One region of the Agaribacter flavus genome, then DNA from elsewhere that is predicted to be linked to it. Evidence: predicted binding sites of a transcription regulator. Region 1 holds the regulator's gene; the other holds the start of a gene.
What was found. Region 1 encodes sigma-54, which starts transcription at its own class of promoters, with help from an activator protein. Its sites were predicted from a motif close to GTTGGCACGNNNNTNGNNT; they were not measured.
Positions count from the first base shown of each region.

Region 1 (7,341 bases):
ATACTTAAAATAGTCAAAAAACGTGATAACAAATCTTGTCATTTTCTTTATTGGGTTATTAGTACTAAGTTGGAGTGCTGATAGATTTGTTTATGGTGCTTCTGCGCTGGCAAAGAATATAGGTGTTTCACCTATGCTTATTGGCCTAACTATTGTTGCAATGGGCTCTTCAGCGCCAGAAATTGTAGTCAGCGCGACAGCTTCGTTAGCGGGTAAAACAGATACGGCAGTAGGTAACGCCCTCGGCTCCAATATCACGAACATTGCTTTAGTATTGGGCTTCACAGCTATTATTAAACCTTTACTTGTATCATCCACTACCTTAAAAAGAGAATTACCTGTTCTCTTGCTTATTTCATTGTTGGCCGTTTACTTTATTGATGATAGCTACCTTTCTCGAATCGAAGGCATTGTACTTATCACCTTGTTCGTTTTAGTCATCGCTGGGATGGCACTGCTATCATTTAAAGTGGACAAAGGCGATCCGCTCATAGCTGAAACTGAAGACGAAGTACCGAGTGGCGTTAGTACCCAAGCAGCGGTTTTTTGGGTGGTAGTCGGACTGATACTTCTCCCCTTAAGTGCTAACTTTCTCGTCGACTCTGCCGTTTTTATCGCAAAATATTTTGGGATTAGTGATTTGGTGATTGGTCTAACAATTATTGCCATAGGTACTAGCTTACCGGAGTTGGCTGCCAGTATAGCCGGAGTACTAAAAGGAGAAGACGACTTAGCACTTGGTAACATTATCGGCTCAAACATATTTAACCTGTTAGCTGTATTAGCCATGCCTGGTTTGATAATGCCTTCGGAAATTGACGGCTCAGCTTCAAGTAGAGACTCCATGATCATGCTGGGTTTAACTGTGCTGCTATTCATTTTTTGCTTCAATATTCGCGGTTCAAGGCGAATATCAAGAATCGAAGGTAGCATTTTTGTTATTAGCTTTCTCGCTTACCAATACTTCTTATTCATGTGAGAACAATGAGCTATCTAGAATCCGCAAGGCGTACCTTTGAAAACCAAGTAAATGCCCTTATCGAATTGAGTCAGTCTCTAAATGAAGACTTTTCAGAAGCATGTACCTTACTACAAAGATGCAAAGGCAAAGTCGTGGTGACCGGTATGGGAAAGTCGGGGCATATCGGCAATAAAATTGCCGCGACATTGGCAAGCACGGGCACGCCCTCATTTTTTATGCACCCAGCTGAAGCAAATCATGGTGATTTAGGCATGCTTGGCACTGAGGATGTAGTAGTCGCGATTTCAAGCAGTGGTGAAACCTCTGAGCTTCTCAACATACTGCCATCTATAAAGCGATTAAAAATCCCGATACTGGCTATTACCAATAATAAGCATAGCAACCTAGCTAAATTTGCGGATATTAGTTTGGATTTAAACATTAAGAATGAAGCCTGTTCACTTGGTTTAGCGCCGACAACCAGTACCACAGCAACACTTGTGTTAGGCGATGCGTTAGCAATCGCATTGCTTGAATCTAAAGGTTTTACACAAGAAGACTTTGCCTTTTCTCACCCAGGAGGCTCGTTAGGAAAACGCTTGTTGCTCTCCGTAGCCGATGTCATGGTAACGGGTGCAGCAGTACCTGTGTCGCAGTACGATGATGTGCTCTCAACAGCCTTATTCGAAATATCATCAAAAGGCCTAGGCTTAACATCAATAGTAAAAGATGATGTGATGATAGGTGTATTTACTGACGGCGATTTACGCAGGACTCTCGATAAACAAGTAGATTTGCATACCGTTGCCGTTGAAGATGTAATGACAACTCCTGGCTACACTATTCCCGCTAGTGCACTTGCCATGGACGCAGTGAACATGATGCAAGAAAAACGAGTCAATGCTCTAATAGTAACCAATGAAGTAGGTAAACCTGTTGGCGCATTAAATATGCACATGCTTTTACAAACAGGCGTTATCTAATGAATACAGTCGACACATTATATGGAAAAGTGCCTTCACATATTTTAACAGCCTGTAAAGATTTAAAACTCTTGGTACTTGATGTCGACGGTGTATTGTCAGACGGCTATGTATTCATGGGCAATAGCGGTGAAGAGCTAAAAGCATTCAATACCAAAGATGGTTATGGTATCAAAGCAGTGATAAGTGAAGGTGTCAAAGTTGCCGTTATCACGGGTCGACAGTCAAATATCGTTGAACAGCGAATGCGCTCTCTAAACGTCAATTACATAGTACAAGGGCAGGAAAATAAAAGCCAAGCCATCAGAGCTATTATGACCGAATTAAATTGCACAAAATCATCCGTTGCAAGTATCGGTGATGATATGCCCGATATTGGGCTATTTGACAACAGTGGGATAAAAGTTGCTGTCAACGATGCCCATCCTTATATATTGGGTCAAGCAGATTTTGTTACCTCGCTTGCAGGCGGTCGTGGCGCAGTGAGAGAGTTTTGCGATTTGATATTAATGGCTCGCGGAGCCTTATACAAGCAACACAGTGCGAGCGTATAGCCTATGAATAGAGTCGGTTGGAGTGTCGCTTTCGTTTTCTCTGTCGTCTTAGGTCTTTACTTGTTCATTATATACGATGACGAACAGCCCCCCAGTCAAACTGACAGTGAGTTGTCGATGACCCCAACGTATGAAGCTATTAATTTGGACAGTAAGCTTTATGATGACGAAGGATTACTCAGTCATCAAGTGTCTGCTGACAAAATGGAGCATTATCAGCAACTAGGGTTTATGGTTTTTGACAATCCGGTATATACTGTGTTTCTTGAATCTGGCGAACCTTGGCGTATTACCGCTGAAGAAGGCACATTATACGGCAGCAGTAGAATTCAATTAGAACACAATGTAAAAATTATCAACTTAAATACCACTGAATTCGTCAAGCAGATACAAACAGAGTACATAGAAATAAACCTCGACCAAAAGACCTTATTTTCGGATCAAGAAGTAGAAATTTTCGGTGACAATTACTCAGTGAAAAGCATTGGTATCCAAGGTAATTTAGCCACACAACAATACGAGTTAAAGCAACATGTTCAAAGCCAGTATTTTCCGCAATAGATACTGCATAAAAACAACTAGTAAGGTAGCCCTTTCTGCCTTACTTTTCGCTGTTTTTACCGCCGCAGTCGCGCAAGAAGCTGACGAGCAATCAGACTCAGAGGAAACGCAACACAATATTGCAACAGACTTTCAGCAGACGATTAAAATTCGTTCTCGAAACCAGTTGCTCAACGGCAAAAGCAAAACATCAGTCCTTGTGGACGAGGTATTGATTTTACAGGGCAGCCTAAAAATAACTGCTGATAGAGTAGAAATGAATGCTGCTGCTGGCAAGGGCAAAGAAGTCATCTCAGCTATTGGTCAAGCAGCCACATATCAACAAAAACTAGAAGATGGTAGTTTAGTATCCGCGCGAGCAAGTTCTATAAAATATGACGTGGCGACACGCGAGATCAGCCTGACGGGTAACGCGCAAATTTCTCAAAATGACTCTACAGTCTCCGCTGATAGTATTGCATACAACATGACTGAACAAAAAATCATCGCAAGCACAGATGGAAACAGTGAAAAAACGGTCAGTACTGTCATTAGCGTAGGCGATTTTGACAATAGCGAAGACAAAGGCAATGAAAAATGAGTAGTACGCTTTGTGCTAAAAACCTCGCAAAATCGTATAAATCCAGACAAGTAGTACGTGATGTAAGCATTGAAGTGTCTACAGGGCAAATAGTCGGATTGCTTGGCCCGAATGGAGCTGGTAAAACAACTACCTTTTACATGATAGTCGGTCTTGTGCAGCTCGATAAGGGGGAAATATCCATCGACCAAAATGATCTGTCATTATTGCCTATGCACGAACGCGCGCGGCATGGTATCGGGTATTTACCACAAGAGGCTTCTATTTTTCGAAAATTAACTGTATTTGAAAACTTAATGGCCATATTGCAAACGCGAAAAGAGTTGAGTAACCAACAACGAGAACAGCAAGCTGACGAATTATTGGACGACTTCAACATCAATCATATTCGCAATAATTTAGGCATGAGTTTATCTGGTGGAGAAAGGCGAAGAGTAGAGATAGCGAGAGCTTTAGCAGCAAACCCCAAATTTATTTTGCTCGATGAACCCTTCGCAGGTGTTGACCCAATTTCTGTTAGTGATATAAAGAAGATTATATATCAGTTAAAAGATCGTGGCATTGGTGTGCTGATCACAGACCACAATGTGAAAGAAACACTAGACGTTTGTGAAACCGCATACATCGTTAGCCATGGTTCTCTAATAGCCTCAGGTAGTGCAGATGATGTATTATCAAACCAAGAAGTTAGAGACGTGTATCTTGGCGAACAATTTTCGATGTAGGTCTTTGCATGGTAGCTTTAAATTATTGTTCTGTAACCAGATGTAATTTCGGCTTAGATGTAAAAAAAGGAAAGTAATGAAACCCTCGTTACAGTTAAAATTTAGTCAACAACTTACCATGACACCCCAGCTTCAACAGGCTATCAAACTGTTGCAGCTATCTACGCTTGACCTCCAACAAGAAATTCAAGAGGCGCTAGAATCCAACCCTCTCCTTGAACTGTCCGAAGCAAATTTTGAGCAAAATGATGCGACTAATAGCAAAGGTGACGACAGTTCTACCGGCAGTAATGCAGAAACGCAAACCAATGGGGAAACCAATGCCTCATCAGATACATCTGTCAGTATGGAAGATGCGGTAGACAGTCACGATGCACTTCAAAATGGTGATTTACCCAATGATCTTCCCATTGACAGTTCGTGGGACGAGTATCTTGGCTCCAGCTCAGCGCCGGTAAAAATGATCGGAAGTAACCCTGATGAAGATTTTGTTTTTCAAGGCGAGACGACCGACTCCATTCAGGATCACTTGTTTTGGCAAGTACAGATGAGCCATTTCACAGAAGTAGATAAAAGTATTGCGATAGCCATTATAGACTCGATTGATGAATCAGGGTACTTAACAAGTTCTTGTGAAGAAATAGTTGAGTCACTCGACAACGAAGAAGTAGAAATCGAAGAAGTAGAGTGCGTACTAAAACGTATTCAATTACTTGATCCTATCGGCTCAGGTGCGAGAAACGTGCAAGAATGCCTGCTTATTCAACTCAAGCAATTTGCTCAAGGTACGCCATGGCTAGAAGAAGCGAAAGACTTGATTAAAGAGTATGCAGAGTTATTGGGGAGCAAGGATTATCGCACTCTGATGCGTAAAACCAAGTTAAAGGAAGAGCAGTTAAAAGAGGTGATGCGCTTACTAAAAACCTTGAATCCTCGACCAGGTAGCGCTATCTCAACTAAAGAGCCTGAATACATTGTACCAGATGTCAATGTATATAAAAACAAAGGTATCTGGATGGTGGAACTGAACAACGATGCCTTACCAGCCCTTGCGGTGAACGAAACCTACGCTCAAATAGCAAAAACTTCAAAAAATCAGAACGATTCACAATTTATTAAGTCACATTTACAAGAAGCAAAGTGGTTTATTAAAAGTCTGGAGAGTAGAAATGAAACCCTACTCAAAGTGTCACATTGTATTGTGTCCAGACAGAAAGAGTTTTTTGAAAAAGGCCCAGAAAAAATGATACCCATGGTATTAAATGATGTGGCAGAAATGGTAGATATGCATGAATCAACAATATCGCGTGTAACGACGCAGAAGTATATGCATACTCCCAGGGGGATATTTGAATTAAAGTACTTTTTCTCAAGCCACGTGGCGACAGACTCCGGCGAAAATGCCTCGTCCACAGCAATTCGCGCGCTTATCAAAAAGCTCATTGCCGATGAACCACCGGCTAAACCCCTCAGTGATAGTAAGATTGCCCAATTGCTTGCCGATCAAGGAATTAAAGTTGCTCGGCGAACAATCGCAAAATATAGGGAATCGTTAAACATTCCCCCTTCCAACCAACGTAAAAGTCTTATCTAGACTCAATCTAAAGAGGACCTAGCATTATGCAAATTAACTTAACTGGTCATCACGTAGACATTACAGATTCACTGCGTAATTACGTCGACACTAAGTTTGAAAAGCTGGAACGCCACTTTGACCACATCAACAACGTTCATGTAATTTTGAATGTGGAAAAGCTAAGCCAAAAAGCTGAAGCAACCTTACACATAAGCGGAGGTGAAATATTTGCAAATTCGGAGCATACTGATATGTACGCAGCAATCGACGGCTTGATTGACAAGTTAGACCGACAAGTTATTAAGCATAAAGAGAAACTAAAACGACACTAAGTCAAATATGATCATTTCTGACATAATCTCGCTCGACCGAACGCAATGTTCGGTCGAATGCCAAAGCAAAAAGAAAATTTTTGAAATTATTAGCGAAATTGCTATTAAGCAGCACCCCTCGCTCAATCAAGTAGACGTGCTCAATAGCTTACTCTGCAGAGAGCGCATGGGGAGTACCGGCATTGGAAACGGAATTGCCATCCCTCACGGGCGAATAGAGGGTATCTCAAATGTTATTGCTATCATTGTTACCAGTGACCATGCTATTGATTTTGACGCCATAGACAATCAACCTGTTGATATTTTTTTCGCATTACTTGTACCCAAAGAACAAGCAGATTCCCATTTACGCGCCTTGTCGGGAATTGCACAAAAACTCAGTGACAAATCAATTGTGAAAGCGATTCGACGCGCACAAAATAAAAATGAGATTGTGGCAGCGCTAGCTTAGTAACTTACCCAATCCAAGCGAGAGGTTATCAGTGAAACTACTTATCATCAGCGGAAGATCAGGCTCAGGAAAATCAATAGCATTACGCTCACTCGAAGACCTCGGATACTACTGTGTCGACAACATTCCTGTTCATTTACTGCCCACACTAGTTAGTGCTATTTCAGATGAACACGAACAAGTAGCAGTCAGTATTGACGTTCGAAATTTGCCTCGTGCGCAGAAAGAAGTGAGCGAAGTACTCGACTATTTACCTGATTTTTGCGAAATCACGATAATATACCTCGACGCAAGTGATGACGTATTAATTAAGCGCTACAGCGAAACTCGGCGCCTTCATCCGCTATTTAAATTGAGTAACTCACTTACGGATGCCATCTTAACTGAACAAGAAATATTAAGGCCCGTCGCAGAAAAAGCCGATTTAAAAATTAATACGGATCAGCTATCCATACATGAACTGGCGGAGCTAGTTAGGGAGAGAGTACTAGGAAAGAAAACGGCTGATTTGGTCATTGTATTCGAATCTTTTGGTTTTAAATATGGCTTACCCAAAGATTCAGACTATGTTTTTGATGTGAGGTTTTTACCCAACCCCCATTGGGATCCCGATCTTCG
Region 1 covers NZ_JBHRSW010000008.1:44,709-52,049, forward strand. Annotated here, with positions in the region: gene ACFOHL_RS06740 (calcium/sodium antiporter) at 23-979, shown strand; gene ACFOHL_RS06745 (KpsF/GutQ family sugar-phosphate isomerase) at 985-1,944, shown strand; gene kdsC (3-deoxy-manno-octulosonate-8-phosphatase KdsC) at 1,944-2,498, shown strand; gene lptC (LPS export ABC transporter periplasmic protein LptC) at 2,502-3,059, shown strand; gene lptA (lipopolysaccharide transport periplasmic protein LptA) at 3,031-3,639, shown strand; gene lptB (LPS export ABC transporter ATP-binding protein) at 3,636-4,364, shown strand; gene ACFOHL_RS06770 (RNA polymerase factor sigma-54) at 4,441-5,958, shown strand; gene hpf (ribosome hibernation promoting factor) at 5,985-6,272, shown strand; gene ptsN (PTS IIA-like nitrogen regulatory protein PtsN) at 6,280-6,723, shown strand; gene rapZ (RNase adapter RapZ) at 6,755-7,341, shown strand, end outside.

Region 2 (7,341 bases), on a different contig from region 1:
GTGTACGGAAACCCCCACTTTTACATCCATGATCTCATCGCGCAGTGCCTTACTCCACCTGAAATCGGTGTCTTCTTTATCGGTTTGCACACCAGCGTCAAGCATATCTCTGATGGGTTCAAGCATGGAGTAAGGGAGTGATACATGAAAATCCCCACCACCACCATCTAGCTCAATATGGAAGGAACTGATCACCACGACTTCAGTAGGGCTTACTATATTAGCCATGGCTGGATTGACTTCCGAATCTAAATATTCAAAAGATACATCCATCACAGGAGCCCATGCTTCTTTGTAATCTTCGAATATTAATTTCAGCAGCATCTGGATAATTCTGCGCTCGGTAGGTGTAAACTCGCGCCCTTCGATTTTTGCATGATAACGGCCATCACCACCAAAGAAGTTATCCACCATAATGAAAACCAGTCGAGCTTCCATGGTGATCAAACCCGTACCTTTTAATGGGCGAAAGCGAACCATGTTCAAGCTGGTAGGGACAAACAAAGTATGGATGTATTCGCCAAACTTGATCATTTGAATACCGTTAATCGACACTTCGGCCGAGCGGCGCATCATGTTAAACAAACTCACCCGCATGTGGCGAGCGAAGCGCTCATTGACCAACTCCAATGTCGGCATCCGACCCCGTACAATACGGTCTTGAGACGAAAAATCATATTCGAGCGCCGATCCGTCATGCTCGACCTCTTCAACTTCTTCTTCCTCAACGTCGTCTACTCCGTGAAGTAGCGCGTCAATTTCGTCTTGTGATAGTAAATCGCTCACGTTAATGACAACCTTTGTCTAATTACTCTATTTATTGAATGACAAAACCGGTAAACAATACTTGTTCGACCACGGGATTCCCCTCTAGGTCATTCATGACTTGGCGAACCTGCGCAGTAGACTTGTCGCGTAAATTCTTTTTGCCCAGCTCTGTCACCAACTCGTCGGCACTTGAAGCGCTGAACACTTGCAATAAATTACTTTCAATCATCGGAATGTGCTTTTTGGCTCGGTCAGAGTTATCTTCTCCCCTTACCATTAACTGCACTTCAATCTGCACTAAACGCTCTCGGGCGACTCCCGGTGAGTTAAACTGAAACGGGCGAGGCATCGCCACATATATCGCTTGTCCTTTGTTTTGCGGCGCACTGCTGCCACCTTCAGCACTAGTGGCAGTTTCACCTTCAGCGACAGGTTCCTCTCCCCCCATTAAAAAGAAATACGCACCCGCACCGCCACCTAAAAGCAAGACAACAACAATGATGATAATCAACATCAATTTGCTTTTCTTTTTACCGCCTTCTTCGTCAGTTTTTAAATCTTCTTCAGCCATTAGCTTGCCTTTTAGTCAAAATTTGTTTTTCAGGTGTTTTAGATACCTCAACACCTTAAGCATAGTAGTCAATACCGCCTAGCGCACTTCCAGATACGCGTTGCTCCAGCACTTGTGTTTCTGCCATGGAATCGTCAACTGACGAAGCACTGACAGTTTGAGTGCCAGAACCCTGACTACCCTTAGCTCCTTGTTCTTGGCCACCGGACTGCCCTTTAGCATCTTGTTGCACTGATGACTGTCCCAATTCAATGCCTTGTTCCTGCAACATGTCGCGCAAACGCGGCGTTGCTTGGTCTAAGGCTTCTTTTGCTTGAACCGACTGCACAGTAAAACTCACAGCCGCGGCATCACCGTTCATATTTATCTTAATCTGCATGGCACCAAGCTCTGGTGGATCTAAACGGATCTCTGCAGCGGTGTTTCTGCCATTCAACATCCAGCGAACCTTTTCGACTAGCTGTTGTTGACCATCCGGTTTAAAAATATTGACGGCTTTGTCCAAAGCAGAAGCCTGAGAAGCTTGCCCATTTAACTTCGCACTTTCTCCTAAGCCTTGTGCAAAAGTCTGACCAACTTTTTCAAGTGCAATGGATTCACTTGGGCTCAATAAGCCTTGTGCTTGTAAATTATTCACTTGTACACCACTTGCCAAATTCAACATGGAGGCAAATTGGTTGATGTTAGTATCAAGTTTCGTTTGGGTAGCAGGAGGCAGTTCGCCAGCATTTTTTTGCATTGCGTCAAAGACTAGTGACTTTAGGTCTATGCCCGGTTCTCTTCCTTGTTTTAACTGCTCTTTGTATTCTTTTATGCCACTCTGCAAAGCTGCTATAAACTCACTGCCTTTAACCTCTTGTTTTACATCGATTACGGATTTCTCTATGCGAGCGAGCAAATTATCGAGTGCTTTTGCAAGGCGCGCCTCATCAAGTTCAGCTAGCTTCTGTATAGACTGAGTAGAATCTTGCTTGTTGTGATCAATGACAATTTTTACCGACTGAGTTTGTTCTTGAGTTTTAATCAGTTCTGGTTTTACTTGAGGTTCTTCTATCAAGGCATCAGCTGCTTTTTCACTCATCATTTGTGTTTCACTGACGAGCGTCTGTGCCCCCAATTCCACTGTAGTCTTTGCGTTTGCTTCTACAGTCGAATCTGCAACGAGGTCTTTATTCCCTGCTGTTCCCGCCGCGTTTTCAGCATTGCTAAGCGCCTCTTTAGCGGAAGCTGGAAGCGGCGAAATTAAATCCGACACCAGTCGCTGGTCTAATGAGGCATCTTCATCACTCGGGATATCGCTTGTGTCTGTGTATTGCGAGACTAAGTTGTTAATTGCCTCATTAAGCTGAGCTTGTGTTTCAGGGCTAGCCTCTGTCGCCGCAGATTGCTTTATCTGGGCTTGGATCAAGGCACTCAATTCTTCTTGACTAATATGGACAATCGCGAAGTCAGCGACGTCTTCGTCAATGTTGGACAAGCTTATGTCAATGATGGGTGCCGCATCTGGCGTTTTATCAATGGCTTGGCTATGTGTTTCAGGTGATGTATCGCTATCTACTTCTTGTGTCAGCTCAATCGGCTGATTTACTGCGCTATCGTGACTAACTTCGCCTGATTCATTGAGAGTTTTGACCAATGATACATAGTTAACAAAGTCAAAACTGTCTTCTGTTTCAAATTCTGCACTCACTTCATGATCAACAACATTAGTCTCGCTCTGTGCCTCTTCACTTATTGCCGCTGGCTTATTGTCGATGGTCGTATCTTTGTTTTCGTCAGTTTTGTGCGCAAGCGAGTCATTGACCGCTTCCTGGCTAGATTCGGTGGTAGAGGCCTCTGATGTAGCATCCTTCTCTAATTTAGTCGTTAGTGAGTTTTGAGCGTTGACTTGTTCACCTTCATTGGTGTTTGTATGAGCCACGTCTTGCGTGCCTTGGATTTTATCTGCACGCATTTTTGCGCTTTCATAAGCTGATAGCGTGTCTTTCGCACGCTGTAACACCAAGGTGAAATCGGTTTCTCCAGCCGGCTCAACTTTTACGTCTAGCGGCAAGCTCGGAGTGGCAATATCTGATGGCTGAGTGGCAATTTGTTGCATCATACTTAGGGTGTCCTGTAATAATCAATCAGCGATAACACAATGAATTAACTAATATTTATTTAAATAACTATGTTCTTCACTAAGTATTTTGCAAGCAGCGTACCAGTATCTTATTTAATGCTTTGGTATATAAGAATACACACTCTATTCTCTTATTCTCATTAGACTGCTTTATCAAAATGATCATTTCGCGCATCTCAGATGCATATTCCTGTGTATGAAACGAAAAATGTATAACAAGCACGCATTGACATTATGGCTATTGGCAACAAGCGCTTTATTTGGGCTAGGTACTAATGCTAACGCTAATTTAATCGTGAATGGCGATTTTGAAAGTTCTGATGTCAGTCCCAACACGTGGCAGTGGTTTACTTCCAATGAAGTTGATGGCTGGCAAGGCAGTAACCTCGAAATATGGAATACATTTAGAGGTATCAATGCATACAGTGGCAGTCAGTTTGCGGAGCTAAATGCACATGGCCAGCGCGGCCAAAGCTTTACTATTTTTCAATCTGTCCAAACTCAAATCGATAGCCTCTACCAAATATCATTTTCTTATCGCGCAAGAAGAAACGAAAACGAAGCCTTTGAATTTTCACTAAACAATGGTAATTCGTCTTTCTATTCAGCACTGATAGACGATCATACACCACAAGATTGGCAGTCATTTCAATACAGTTTTGTTGCCACGAGTAGTATTACCGAAGTAGCATTTTCTTCTGTTTTCCCTAAGCGAGGCACCAGAGGCAACTTTCTTGATGATGTCGTTTTGCTGCAACTTGCACAAGCACAAAGCACGCAAGTTTCAGGCCCAGCAAGTACTGGTCTTATCTTACTTGGCTTTTCGCTTATCGCCTTGTTTTCCTATCGAAGAAAGCAGCAGCACTATTCTGCCCGTAACGCGGTAAGCTAATGCTAGCTTCAAATATGTGAAGATCGACGTATGAACTGCTGAGATGAGATTTCATCAAACATTTTTTGTTCTAGTCTTGATTGATTAATACGTTGTTTTTCTTCGTTTTTGTCAATCAACTTAAGTATGGCTTGTGCTTTTGCTTCTTGGGCTAACCACTGTTTTTTACGCTGTTCACATACCAGTACGGATTGGTTAATGATCTCGGTTTGTTGCTGACAAGCTTTGTCTAATTTCCCAACAAAATTTTGGTGTTGAATCAGCGTTTTGGTATTCACACCGACTGTCACTTTTTGTTTTATCTGCTTTAAATAATCTAAGCGATATTGCTCCAAACCTGCTAGCTTTTGTTGGTTTTCAAATAAATACTGCTTAGCTTGTTGATACTGACGCGATAGTGATTGCGACTTTTTTTCTTCTAACGATGCGACAAGCCGGAGTTGCGCTAAACTAGCCATTGCTCTTTAATCCGCTAGCGAGCGTAGTCATAGTTTCAGTAGACTGAGTAAAATCAACAACTTGCAATGTCTGTTGTTGTAAAAAAGCATTGATTGCCGGCGCGGCTGCAATTGACAAATCAATGACAGGGTCACTGCCTTTTGCATAGGCGCCCAAGTTAATGAGATCCTTGTTTTTTTGGTAGGCCGAATATATCCGTTTTATATCTCTGGCGGCTAACTGGTGTGGCTGCGATACCACCTGCGGCATTACCCGAGAAATGGAAGACTCTATATCGATAGCAGGGTAATGCCCCGACTCCGCCAACTGACGCGACAAAACAATATGCCCATCGAGAATGGCTCGAGCTGCATCTGCTATCGGATCCTGTAAGTCATCACCTTCCGTTAACACTGTATAGAATGCCGTGATCGAGCCTTGATATTCATTGCCATTTCCCGCACGTTCGACTAGAGCGGGTAACTTAGCGAATACCGAAGGCGGATAACCTTTGGTTGCGGGCGGTTCGCCGACTGCCAATGCAATTTCTCTTTGTGCCATGGCATAACGCGTCAGTGAGTCAATAAGTAACAGTACATTTTTACCTTGATCGCGAAAGTACTCTGCTACTGCAACGGCTGTCTCACTGCCTTTTAAACGCATAAGGGGAGAGGTATCCGCAGGCGCTGCCACCACTACGGCTTTTTTGCGCTCATCTTCACTGAGAATATCTTCAATAAATTCCTTTACTTCTCGCCCCCGCTCGCCAATAAGCCCCACCACAACAACATCGGCAGTGGTGCCGCGCGTCATCATGCCCATTAGTACACTTTTGCCCACGCCGCTGCCAGCAAACAGCCCCATTCGTTGACCTTTACCCACGGTAATCACGCTATTGATCGCTCGTACACCTACATCCAGCGGTTCACGCACAGGCTTGCGGTGCAGCGGATTTATTGGCGGCGCAGTACTTGTCACAGTGCCTGTCGTTTGGATAGGGCCTTTGTCATCCAAAGGCTTGCCGTTGGCATCAATGACTCTGCCCAGTAGTGCCTCACCGACAGGAATACCCGCATCCTGCGTCAAAGGCTCCACCATTGAGCCTGGCACAATGCCCTGTATCGAATCGACCGGCATTAAATGGGTAATGTTGTCGCTAAAGCCAACGACTTCGGCTTCTACTTTTCCGTTTAGCGTCTTGACTAAGCAACGTCCGCCAATGGGTATATGACAGCCAACCGCTTCTAAGGTTAGCCCGACGCCGCGTACTAGCCGCCCCGATGTCACCGGCGTGGTTTGGACTATGTTTTCACGCAGCGTGCGAAAGGAATCAATTAGCTCTTGGGTCATTGCCAATACCTTTGGCCTGCAGCACCTGAGCAAATACCTGCTGCGTTCGCCTTTCAATAGACATATCAACAGCGTTGTTTTGCGTCACAATTTTTGCACCACCTCGTGCAATATTGTCGTCACTAATAAGTTGTGCCGCTTGCATGATGTTATCAATGTCACTTTGCTCACCTTTGTATGAGGTTACATACTCAGAAATGATGGATTTGTCTTCGTCATTGATAAATATTTGATAGCTCTTTTCATTCAAAGGCAATGCACCTATCCCTTGTTTGACAGCATCAATCAGTATATTCGAATTAGTCGCGACTTCTTGCTGAACAATGGCTTTCGCCAAAGATATCGCCAACAGTGCGAGTTCTTTTTCGAGTTCATCATTCACTTTTTTGAACGGCGCATTGAGTGACGAGATAATGCCATTGAGGTGTGTCAGTGTTTGTTCGAGTTCAGTTTTAGCCTGCTCTAGTCCTGCTTGATAGCCCTCATCTTGTCCACTGGCTAAACCTTCTTTTTTGCCTGCTTCCAATCCTTCTTCTTGGCCTTTTGCAAAACCTTCTGCATGGCCTGTTTCTAAACCTTCCTGATAAGCAGCTTGCCTAATTTCTTCTATTTGCTCAGCCGTAAGTGGTTTTGCTTCCTCTTCTTGTCCTTCAGGTGGCTCAAACTGCCAGCGATGCATAGGTCGGTCAAATACATCGGTTCGTTTGTCTTGTTTGGCCAATGCATCATCCACAGAAGGTAAATCCCATAGTTTGGCACCAGAGAAATCAAGCTCGTCATCTACATCTTCGCTCATAGTTTGATTGCTCTATACAAACTCTTCACCGCCACCACCACCAAGCATAATTTCACCTGAGTCAGCCAGTTTACGCGCCACAGATAAAATTTCTTTTTGCGCCGTTTCAACTTCACTGAGTCTAACGGGTCCCATCGCTTCAATATCATCTAAGAGCATATCGGCTGCACGTTTAGACATGTTGTTAGTGATTTTATCTTTAAGTTCTTCATCTGCGCCTTTGATCGCTTTCATCAAGCTTTCTTGTTGAACTTCACGCAAGATCGCTTGGATACCTCGATCATCGACATCAATGAGATTGTCAAACACAAACATTAAGTCCTGAATCTGTTGACTCATTTCTTCGTCTTGTTCGCGTATTGCATCCATTAACTGATTCTCAATACCCGTATCCAAGTAGTTCA
Region 2 covers NZ_JBHRSW010000004.1:470,210-477,550, forward strand. Annotated here, with positions in the region: gene fliM (flagellar motor switch protein FliM) at 1-786, opposite strand, end outside; gene fliL (flagellar basal body-associated protein FliL) at 818-1,339, opposite strand; gene ACFOHL_RS02125 (flagellar hook-length control protein FliK) at 1,395-3,440, opposite strand; gene ACFOHL_RS02130 (response regulator receiver protein) at 3,670-4,353, shown strand; gene fliJ (flagellar export protein FliJ) at 4,362-4,811, opposite strand; gene fliI (flagellar protein export ATPase FliI) at 4,804-6,141, opposite strand; gene ACFOHL_RS02145 (flagellar assembly protein FliH) at 6,122-6,937, opposite strand; gene fliG (flagellar motor switch protein FliG) at 6,950-7,341, opposite strand, start outside.
Region 2: a site for sigma-54 is predicted at 3,529-3,547, ahead of ACFOHL_RS02125 (flagellar hook-length control protein FliK). Genes of this name have one in related genera too.